Regions from separate parts of the Ochrobactrum sp. EDr1-4 genome, predicted to be linked through region 2. Evidence: predicted binding sites of a transcription regulator. Region 2 holds the regulator's gene; each other region holds the start of a gene.

What was found. Region 2 encodes PhoB, which activates phosphate uptake and scavenging genes when phosphate is short. Its sites were predicted from a motif close to TGTCATNNANCTGTCAT; they were not measured.
Region 1: ACOZHT_RS17900 (YdcH family protein) is a predicted target of PhoB. The motif match lies at 2,117-2,133, and genes of this name have one in related genera.
Region 3: phnF (phosphonate metabolism transcriptional regulator PhnF) is a predicted target of PhoB. The motif match lies at 1,711-1,727, and genes of this name have one in related genera.

What each region holds. Positions count from the first base shown of each region.
Region 1 covers NZ_JBLZOF010000006.1:113,194-116,471, forward strand. The annotation lists gene ACOZHT_RS17890 (5-(carboxyamino)imidazole ribonucleotide synthase) at 101-1,189, opposite strand; gene purE (5-(carboxyamino)imidazole ribonucleotide mutase) at 1,191-1,685, opposite strand; gene ACOZHT_RS17900 (YdcH family protein) at 1,768-1,971, opposite strand; gene ACOZHT_RS17905 (YdcH family protein) at 2,305-2,487, shown strand; gene ACOZHT_RS17910 (MFS transporter) at 2,722-3,278, opposite strand, start outside.
Region 2 covers NZ_JBLZOF010000001.1:1,041,748-1,045,025, reverse strand. The annotation lists gene pstB (phosphate ABC transporter ATP-binding protein PstB) at 1-478, shown strand, start outside; gene phoU (phosphate signaling complex protein PhoU) at 548-1,270, shown strand; gene phoB (phosphate regulon transcriptional regulator PhoB) at 1,391-2,077, shown strand; gene ACOZHT_RS05135 (cell wall hydrolase) at 2,712-3,278, shown strand, end outside.
Region 3 covers NZ_JBLZOF010000007.1:144,060-147,337, forward strand. The annotation lists gene ACOZHT_RS19070 (hypothetical protein) at 410-598, opposite strand; gene phnF (phosphonate metabolism transcriptional regulator PhnF) at 939-1,691, opposite strand; gene phnG (phosphonate C-P lyase system protein PhnG) at 1,824-2,351, shown strand; gene phnH (phosphonate C-P lyase system protein PhnH) at 2,351-3,022, shown strand; gene ACOZHT_RS19090 (carbon-phosphorus lyase complex subunit PhnI) at 3,026-3,278, shown strand, end outside.

The sequences.
Region 1 (3,278 bases), on a different contig from region 2:
TGAATGTCAACTCCTGCGCCGCAGATTCACGAAGACTGGTCCCGAAAATCTTGCCGCAGGGCCTACAAACGCAGGAATCTGATGGATTCCTGCGTAATGCTTAGCGTGCGCGGGTGCGAATGCGGGTCACATGACCCATTTTGCGGCCCGGGCGGGCTTCTTTCTTGCCGTAGAGATGCAGCACAGCATTCGATTCTGCGAGAATCGCCGGAACCTGCTCAATATCGTCGCCGATCAGGTTTTCCATCACGCAATCGGAATGACGCATAGTGTCGCCAAGAGGCAGGCCTGCGACGGCACGAATATGTTGTTCAAACTGCGAGATCGCGCAGGCAGCCTCCGTCCAGTGGCCGGAATTGTGCACGCGTGGCGCAAACTCATTGGCAAGCAATGTGCCGTCAGCAAGAACGAAGAACTCAAGTCCAAGGACGCCGACATAATCAAGCGCATGAAGAAGCTTCTCAGCGGCCTTGCTAGCGGTTTCGGCAGTTTGGGTTGAGATTGCTGCAGGAACTGTCGAAGTCGACAGAATGCCGTCCTTATGGACGTTTTCTGAAATATCGAAGATCGCAACATTGCCTTGGCGGTCGCGCGCTGCAATCACAGAAACTTCGCGCTCAAAAGCGACAAAGCCTTCAAGGATTGCCGGTGCGTGCTTGATCGCGTGAAGCGCGTTTTTCGCTTCGCTTTCGTCAAGCGATGTGAGGCGGACTTGTCCCTTGCCATCATAGCCAAGGCGACGGGTTTTCAGAATACCGCGTTCGCCAAGTGCTGCGAGTGCTGCAATGAGCGATTCTTCATCGTCGACAAGGCGCCACGGGGCGGTTTCGATGCCGCTTTCATTGAGGAATTGCTTTTCGGTAAAGCGGTCCTGTGAAATCTCAAGTGCGGCTGGTGGTGGAAACACGAGCGCCGATTCCGCAAGCTTGTCAGCTGCTGATACCGGAACGTTCTCAAATTCATAGGTGATGACGTCAGACGCCGCAGCGAGCTGTGCAAGCGCTGCTGGGTCATCGTAGGCCGCAATAATCTGACGGTTGGCCACCTGTGCTGCCGGGCAATCTGCCTGCGGCTCGAGAATGATGGTCTCATAACCAAGGCGTGCCGCTGCCATAGCGAGCATACGCGCCAACTGGCCGCCGCCGATGATGCCGATTGTAGAACCGGCCTTCAACGCTGAAACTGTCATATCAGACCTCATCAGATGGGCGTTCTGCAACGCTTTCGGTCTGTGCAGTGCGCCATTCGTCAAGACGTGCGGCCAGCGCGTCGTCATAAAGGGCAAGTACGGCCGCTGATAGAAGCGCTGCGTTGACAGCGCCCGCGCGACCAATGGCGAGTGTGCCTACCGGGATACCCGCGGGCATCTGCACGATGGACAGAAGTGAGTCTTGACCAGAAAGTGCTTTCGACTGAACTGGCACACCAAAAACCGGGAGCGGGGTCATCGCTGCTGCCATGCCGGGGAGGTGGGCCGCGCCGCCAGCACCGGCAATCACAACTTTGAAGCCTTCAGCCTTTGCGCCTTTGGCAAAAGAAACGAGGCGATCAGGAGTACGATGTGCCGAGACGATGCGCGCATCGAAAGATATACCCAATGCATCAAGCGTATCAGCAGCATGGCGCATTGTTTCCCAATCGGATTGGCTTCCCATGATGATTGCGACATCTGCACTTCTGCTCATTGATCCGTCCTGCTTCTTTAGATCATGGATTGAAAAACAAAGCCGGGCGAACCCCGGCTATGAAACGTCTTTTATGTTATGCTCAGGCGATGATGTCAGGGATGACCTGATCTTCCAGTTCCTGAAGCTTGTCTTTGATTGCGAGTTTTTTCTTTTTCATGCGCTGGATGCGCAGCTGATCGCAGCCGACCTGCATCATGGCATTTATAGCTGCATCGAAATCCGCGTGTTCCTGTTTCAGACGTGCGACGACCAATCTAACTTCGGCCTGATCCTGATCGGACATGCGGCTTGCCCCATTTCTTAAAAATAATATTACGGGCCGCTCCAGAGTGGTGCAGACCCGTTTCAGGCGAAGCCTTTATCACATTTTTCGTGATTGGAAAATCCTACCAAAACAAATTCGACTTTGCATCAAACTCATGCCACAGTGTCATTGTTCTGTCATGAACAACGGTTGCTGAATGAACTGTTGAATGGCAGCCGGGACTGCGTAACTGGCCCGGATAGCAGGAGGTGTACTACCGGGCGTTTGCGCAGGTGAGAGCGGATGGAGCCATTTGTTGGCAAAAGCTGCAACATGGCCCTGTCCTTTGGTAAATCAATCAAAGGAGAATTGATGATGGCTATCGAGTCCCATCTTGCCACGCTTGAACAGAAGCACGGCGCTTTGGAAGAGGAAATCTCCGAAGCTTTAGCGTCACCGGCAATTGATGACCTGCATGTTACGTCTCTCAAGCGCAAGAAGCTGGCTCTCAAAGAGCAGATTGAAAAGCTAAAAATTCAAGTGACGCGTCACTGATCCCCAAGCACGGTGTTCAACGCCCTTAACTGTTGATATTGCATCGTTTTTATAGGCTTATGATAGAGCGCGTTTCGATCTGATTAAATCAGATCGGCGCGCTGAATATTCGTTTTAATGAGCATCTTGTCAGAAAATGGAAACCCACTTTCGGGGATGCGCTCTAAATAAGCGATGTCGAGCAATTATTCTTTAAATATTGGCGGCTGCGTTACAGCCGCCGAACATCTTTATTTAATTGGCTTCGCTTTCCGCCCGTGGGTCGAGATTCATCCCCTCAGGCGTTGCACTCTTCACCGATGGCATGCTCTTAAACTGCTCTTTTTCTGATTTCGGTATCGATGCCCGTCTGCGGGAGCGAAACAGCGCGTAGCCCGTTATCGAAATATGCGCGAGCGCTGTGATGGCAAACAGGCCTGATGGCCAGAAAATATCCATCGCAGCCGCAGCCAGCAAGGGTCCGAGCATGGTGCCGAAGCCATATAGCAACAGCAGCCCACTCGATACTTTCACGAAGCTTTCAGATGTAGCGTGGTCATTCGCATGGGCTACTGCGACAGGATAAAGTGCATAGGCAAGTGCCCCATAACAGCCGGTCATGATGATGATAACCTTGCCGTTGGATGGACCGATAATAAAGGCTGCAAGGCCAACAAGGGCTGCAAGTGAAGCCACGCCAGCCAGCACATAACGGCGGTCAATCAGATCGGAAATGCGACCCACGGGTATTTGCATTAAAGCGCCAGCGGCAATTGTCACACTGACCATGAGCGCGATTTCCGGGGTCGAAA
Region 2 (3,278 bases):
AAACCCATTTCCGAAGACGATCTTTGAAAACGTGGCTTATGGCCCGCGCATTCATGGCCTCGCACGTAACAAGACTGATCTTGAAGAAATCGTTGTCACAAGCTTGAAGAAGGCCAGCCTTTTTGAAGAAGTGAAAGATCGTCTTCACGATGCAGGCACCGGTCTTTCCGGTGGTCAGCAGCAGCGCCTGTGCATTGCACGCGCGATTGCCGTCAGTCCTGAAGTGATCCTGATGGATGAGCCTTGTTCGGCACTCGATCCGATTGCAACGGCAAAGGTTGAGGAACTGATCGACGAGTTGCGTCAGAACTACACCATCGTCATCGTGACTCACTCGATGCAGCAGGCTGCTCGTGTGTCGCAGCGCACAGCGATGTTCCACCTTGGTAATCTGGTGGAAGTCGGTGATACCGATGTGATGTTCACGGCACCGACCGAGAAGCGCACGCAGGACTATATCACTGGTCGTTTTGGCTAACCAATATTTCAGCAAAAGCAGGAGCCGATTGCGGTTCCGCTTCCTGCGTTTTTAATCGAGAGGTCTATGATGGCGTCCCAGCATACTGTTAGCGCATACGACGAAGAACTTCAGTTCCTGACCCACAAGATCGCCGAAATGGGCGGTCATGCGGAGCGCATGGTTGAGCAGTCGGTTGCAGCGATTGTGAATGCCGATAACGCACTGGCACAGCGCGTCATCTCCGACGATCTTATCCTCGATGCAAGCGAGCGCGAGATTGACGACAAGGCCGTCATGATTATCGCAAAGCGTCAGCCAATGGCTGTTGATCTGCGTGAAATCATCGGATCAATCCGCATTTCCGCTGATCTGGAACGCGTGGGCGATCTTGGCAAGAACATCGCGAAGCGCGTTGCAGCCGTTTCAGAATCCCGCCAGCCGGGCAAGCTTTATCGTGGTCTCGAAACCCTCGCTGAACTGGCACTGACACAGTTGAAAGACGTGCTCGACGCCTATGCAACGCGTTCGGTGCAGCAGATCAATATCGTTCGCGACCGTGATGACGAAATTGACTCGATGTACACCTCGCTGTTCCGCGAGTTGCTCACCTATATGATGGAAGATCCGCGCAACATTTCAGCCTGCACGCATCTTCTGTTCTGCGCGAAGAATATCGAGCGCATTGGCGATCACGCAACCAACATTGCTGAGACCGTCTATTACATCGTGACCGGCCTGCAGATGCCTGCGGAACGCCCGAAAGAAGACCTGAGCCACGGTATTGTCGTGGACGAGGCGCGTAAATCCTGATGAGATTTGCGCCGTATGATCGCGGCGCAAATTATTCGCATATGTAAGAAAACGCGGCGGCACGCGGCTGAACGGGGGAGTTGCATGTGCCGCCACGCTTAACTCAATAGGAAACACTGCATGTCACAGGCACCTAAGATTGCTGTGGTTGAAGACGAAGAAGCGCTGAGTGTGTTGTTGCGCTATAATCTTGAAGCCGAAGGCTATCACGTCGATACGATCTTGCGTGGCGATGAAGCCGAGATTGCACTGCGTGAAAACGTGCCGGATCTTCTCATTCTCGACTGGATGCTACCGGGTGTGTCGGGCATTGAACTTTGCCGCCGTCTGCGTCAGTGGCCGGAAACCGAACGTCTTCCGGTAATTATGCTGACTGCGCGTGGCGAAGAAAGCGAACGTGTTCGCGGCCTGAGCGTTGGTGCCGACGATTATGTGGTCAAACCGTTCTCGACCCCTGAACTGCTTGCGCGTGTTAAAGCCATGCTGCGCCGTGCCAATCCAAGTGTTCTGTCGCATGTGCTTAAAGTCGGCGAACTTGTGCTCGACCGTCAGCAGCACCGCGTTTATCGCAAAGAAAAAGAAATTCGTCTTGGACCGACAGAGTTCCGCCTGCTTGAATATTTCATGATGTCGCCGGGCCGCGTTTTCTCGCGTAGCCAGTTGCTTGATGGCGTATGGGGACCGGATATCTACGTCGATGATCGCACGGTCGACGTGCATGTCGGACGCCTGCGCAAGGCGATCAATTTGGGGCGCATGCTCGATCCGATCCGCACTGTGCGCGGTGCTGGCTATTCTTTCGGCTAGTCATCAGAGTTCATTTCACGCGTTAAGAATGGCCCGTTGCTCAAAAGGCATCGGGCCATTTTTGTTGCAAATTTCCAAATTCCGATTCGTGTTGTTGATGAAAATCCGTTCCATATCGGCTCGTATCACACGATGTTACAGTTCATTTCAAAGATTTGACTGAAACTGGACATGATGCTCGTGAGAGACGCATGTTCTGATTATTTCAGCGCCAATTTCTATGTCTTAGCAGGATTTTACAGCAGTCATGAATTAAGGCAGCTCTATGGTGCGCGCTGCATTGCAATTGAATCGCGTGTAATCAATACCTTATAAGATTTAAGTGGTTGCGTTAACGATTTGTTAATAATTTAGAACGGCTTAGCTCAGGTTATTGGCCAAAGATTCGACGTGTTGAGTCTCTCGGTTTCAATATGGCTGTGAATTTGAAATATGATTTTTTGCCTTGTTTTTGCCGAAAAATTCTTAATTCTTGCACTCTAAGAAGATTAGCAGAACGTTTGAATTTTAATTTTCGTTCGATTTGGCTTGAACGCCAGCCTGATTTTGCAGCGCCTTGGTGGCGCTTTAAAAGCGGAAGCAGACTGGATCAGTTAAGGGTCGTAATGATGCGCCTAATTAAGAGATTGAGCCGTTGACGCGCGCTCGTAAATGGAAACTGCCGGTTATTCTCGGTTTGCTCGTGGCACCTTTTCTGGTGACGGGCTGCACGACAACTGGTGGTACGAGCAAGACCAAGACCGAAAAGACAGCGGCTGTAAGCCACGTTAAGTCGGTCAATGGCGTGAAGACTTTCACTTACACCGCGAGAGATCGCGAATGCCTCCAGCGCGCGATGTTTTTTGAATCAAACCGTTCAAGCCCTGATGGTTTGATGGCTGTCGGTACTGTGGTGATGAACCGCCTCGCATCGGGCAGCTACCCCGATACAATTTGTGGTGTGGTTGGGCAGAAAAACCAGTTTGCACCGGGCGTTTTGACCCGCAAGATGAATTCCAACGCTTTGCCAGATGTTCAAGCAGCTGCTGATGCAGTTCTTAAAGGCAAGCGTCATCCATCTTTGAAGAACTCGATGTTCTTCCATACTGCAGGGCTCAAATTCCCTTACAACAATATGCATTATGTGCTGGTTGCAGGTGGAAACTCCTTCTACGAAAAGCGTGGTCGTGACGGCGAATTGCAGAACCCGGTTCCGCAAACG
Region 3 (3,278 bases), on a different contig from region 2:
TCGGTAAGTTGCAAGCGCCAGAATTGCGCCAAGAAGAAGCGGAAATGCAATGACTTTAATGATAATGGATTGTAGCATTAGGGCCCGTTGAATTTTTCAGTTCATTTGAAATATTCATACAGCTTAATTTTGATATTCGATCATAACGTTTATTTTATTCCGATAAACATACTGTCTATAAAAATTGAACAGTTCGATCAGAAACGTTTCAAGAAGTGCATCGTGCTTTTGATGACGTCGTCCCGATGGCCACTTTTCAGCTATGTCTTTCAAAAGTGTATTGAGGCTTCGTTTTACACGCTTGGATTAGAGCGAGAATTCATGACTCTTTTCAAAGCGCTCCAGACGCGTTTGGAGCTATTAATGGCGTCAAATGGGTCGACTTACGATTGGAGGCTTTTCGGGGAGTTCATACTTCGCCCGCCAAAAGATCGCGGCGGCTCTGGAAAAGGAGAGACTGCTCATCGTCGACCCAGCTTGCTTTAGCCCTCTCCAGCCCACCACTATAGCCCTTGCCCACGTCGGCTTGTCCAGGCGTTGCGCCAGATCGAGATGCGTGATGGTCGTGCCATAGCGCACTTTCATCAGATGCGACCATGCATCCTGCAGGAACGGATTACCTGTGGGAGCGATAGGCAAATTGATAACTTGAAGCGCTCCGCGAAAGTAAGCCGCGATCTGTACGGCGACATGCGCCACGCAATCGTCTTCGCGGATAAGTTGGTCAGAGGACTGCCAGTTAACATCTACCCGGGTGTCGCCCACGACATCGAGGCGAACCAGAGCACCGCCGTCATTCTCACGTGTGGGTACCCCGGGTAATGCAAGGATTATTTTTGGATCGCTCGAACGTGAGATCGATTACGGTCATTCGGAGAGCATACACCACATCGCCTCTGTGAGTATTTCGAAGATGTCGCCAAAGGCAGTTCCGAGTTTCAGTTATTTTCATTATCACTTTCAATAACAAATTCCATTCTGTCTGCGGAAAACCGCGTCAAAGAAAATTGTATGGGCTTTCCCTCGGTATCGATATTGATTGCGCGGGCTGTCAGCACGATTGCACCGGGAGATAATTTGAGGTGTTTGAGATCGTCAGGATCGGCATGGCGGGCGGATACCACAGTCGATTTTCTGAAATAATCGCTGACGCCTGCCGCTTTGAATGCTGAAGTGATCGAACCGCTGGCCGCATAATCTTCGGTGAAAGTCGGGAAAGCATTTGAATCTATCCAGTGGGTGGCGATTGAGATCGGGTGCCCGTCAGCGCTGTGCATGGTCTCTAACCGTAACGCTTCGGAGCCTATATCCATTCCGAGTGCCTGAGCGATGTCGGCAGTCGCAATTTCCAGAGAAGAGCTGAGCAGTATGCCCCGGGTTTCGCTCACTTGTGGGGCGAGTGCTTGCGAAATACGCGTGCGGCGCCCGATCTGGTAGGTGAGGCGTTTTGCATTGGCGATAAAGGTGCCGCGTCCTTGTTCCGCGCGCAGGACGCCTTCCTGCGTAAGAGCCGCAATTGCGCTGCGCACGGTGTGACGATTGACGCCAAATCGTTCTGCCAGGTCCATTTCGGCAGGTATGCGTGCGCCCGTAGCAAGTTTCCCGGCCATGATGTCGCCGCGTATCTCGTCGGCAATCTGCCGCCAGATGGCTACACCGCTGTTTCTCTCAATCCGTCCACTCTTTTTCATCTGCGCCTTTGTCGTCAATTGTCATCGTCCTGTCATTGGCAGGGTGTATTCATTCTGGTATTGTATAGTTGTCTATATGAATAGACAAATAAGGCGATCAAGTCAACCGGATTAGATAGGGCGGATAAGCTCATGAACACGACGAGGCATACTACCCGGCACAGCACAGTTGAAAGTGGAGGTGGCTCCGCCGCTAAAAGCAATTTGGCGCCGGATGCAACGCAGGCAGCACGTCAGGCCAGTATGGCGCTTCTCGCTCGCGCAAGCGGCGAAGAATTGAAGACGTTCTGGCAGAACTGGGCAGACAAGCCCGAATTTGAAGTTTTGCGTGGTCCGGAAACCGGGCTGGTTATGATGCGCGGTCGTATTGGCGGCGGCGGTGCCCCGTTCAATGTTGGCGAGGCAACCGTCACCCGCGCAACTGTTCGTCTGGCGAATGGCTCGGTTGGGCACTCCTATGCGCTGGGACGTGATCAGGAAAAGGCGAAGCTCGCTGCATTGTTTGATGCACTCTGGCTCGACGAGGCCACCCGCGATGCAATCGAAAGCAGCGTGCTCAATGCATTGCGTGGTCGTGTCGATACTGCGGATGCAAAACGGCGCAATGAGGCTGCTGCCACGAAAGTCGATTTCTTCACAATGGTTCGGGGAGACAATTGATGCTCCATTCTTCTTCTGCATTTGAAGGCGGACTGGCTGATCCAGTCAATGAAGCGCAGTCGGCGTTTCATGCGCTCATGCACGCAATGGCCAATCCTGGTCGTATCCATTCGCTGCCTGGTGCGGCTGCGCCATCAAAGCCGCTCACGCCTGAGCTTGGCCTCATTGCAGCAACGCTTCTTGATCACGACGCAAGCGTCTGGGTCGATGCTGAAATAGCAGCCAATCAGGACGCAACGGCATGGCTGACATTCCATACCGGTGCACCACTCGTCGGCGATCAGTCGAAAGCGCAGTTCGCACTTGTAACGGATGCGCAATCGTTGCCGGCACTTTCTTCCTTCGCGCAGGGAGATCCTGAATTTCCGGATCGTTCGACGACTGTTGTTCTGGCGGTTTCGTCTTTGACGAGCGGGCAGGGTTTCAGCCTCAAAGGCCCGGGCATCAAGAATGAAACTGTGCTGACCGTTGATGGTTTGCCGCAGGATTTTGCTGCGCAATGGCGTGAAAATGGCGCGTTGTTTCCGCTGGGCATAGATCTGGTGCTCGTCGCTGACGGCAAAGTTGCAGCGCTTCCCCGCACCACGCGTATAGCAAGTTTGGCGCAGGATCCCGAAAAGTGGGAACCAGTTTTCGGAAAAGATCATGCTGTCGAAAAGATTGAGGGCTAATCCATGTATGTTGCTGTAAAGGGCGGTGAAACCGCCATCCGCAATGCCCACCGTCTGCTTGATGATCGCCGTCGCGGCGACCGCTCGGTTCCGGCGTTGCGTCTTGACCAGATTGCCGAACAGCTGGGTCTCGCCGTTGATCGCGTCATGGCCGAAGGTTCGCTTTATGACCGGGAACTCGCAGCACTTGCCGTGCGCCAGTCGCGTGGCGATCTGATTGAGGCAATCTTTCTGGTTCGTGCCTACCGCACCACCT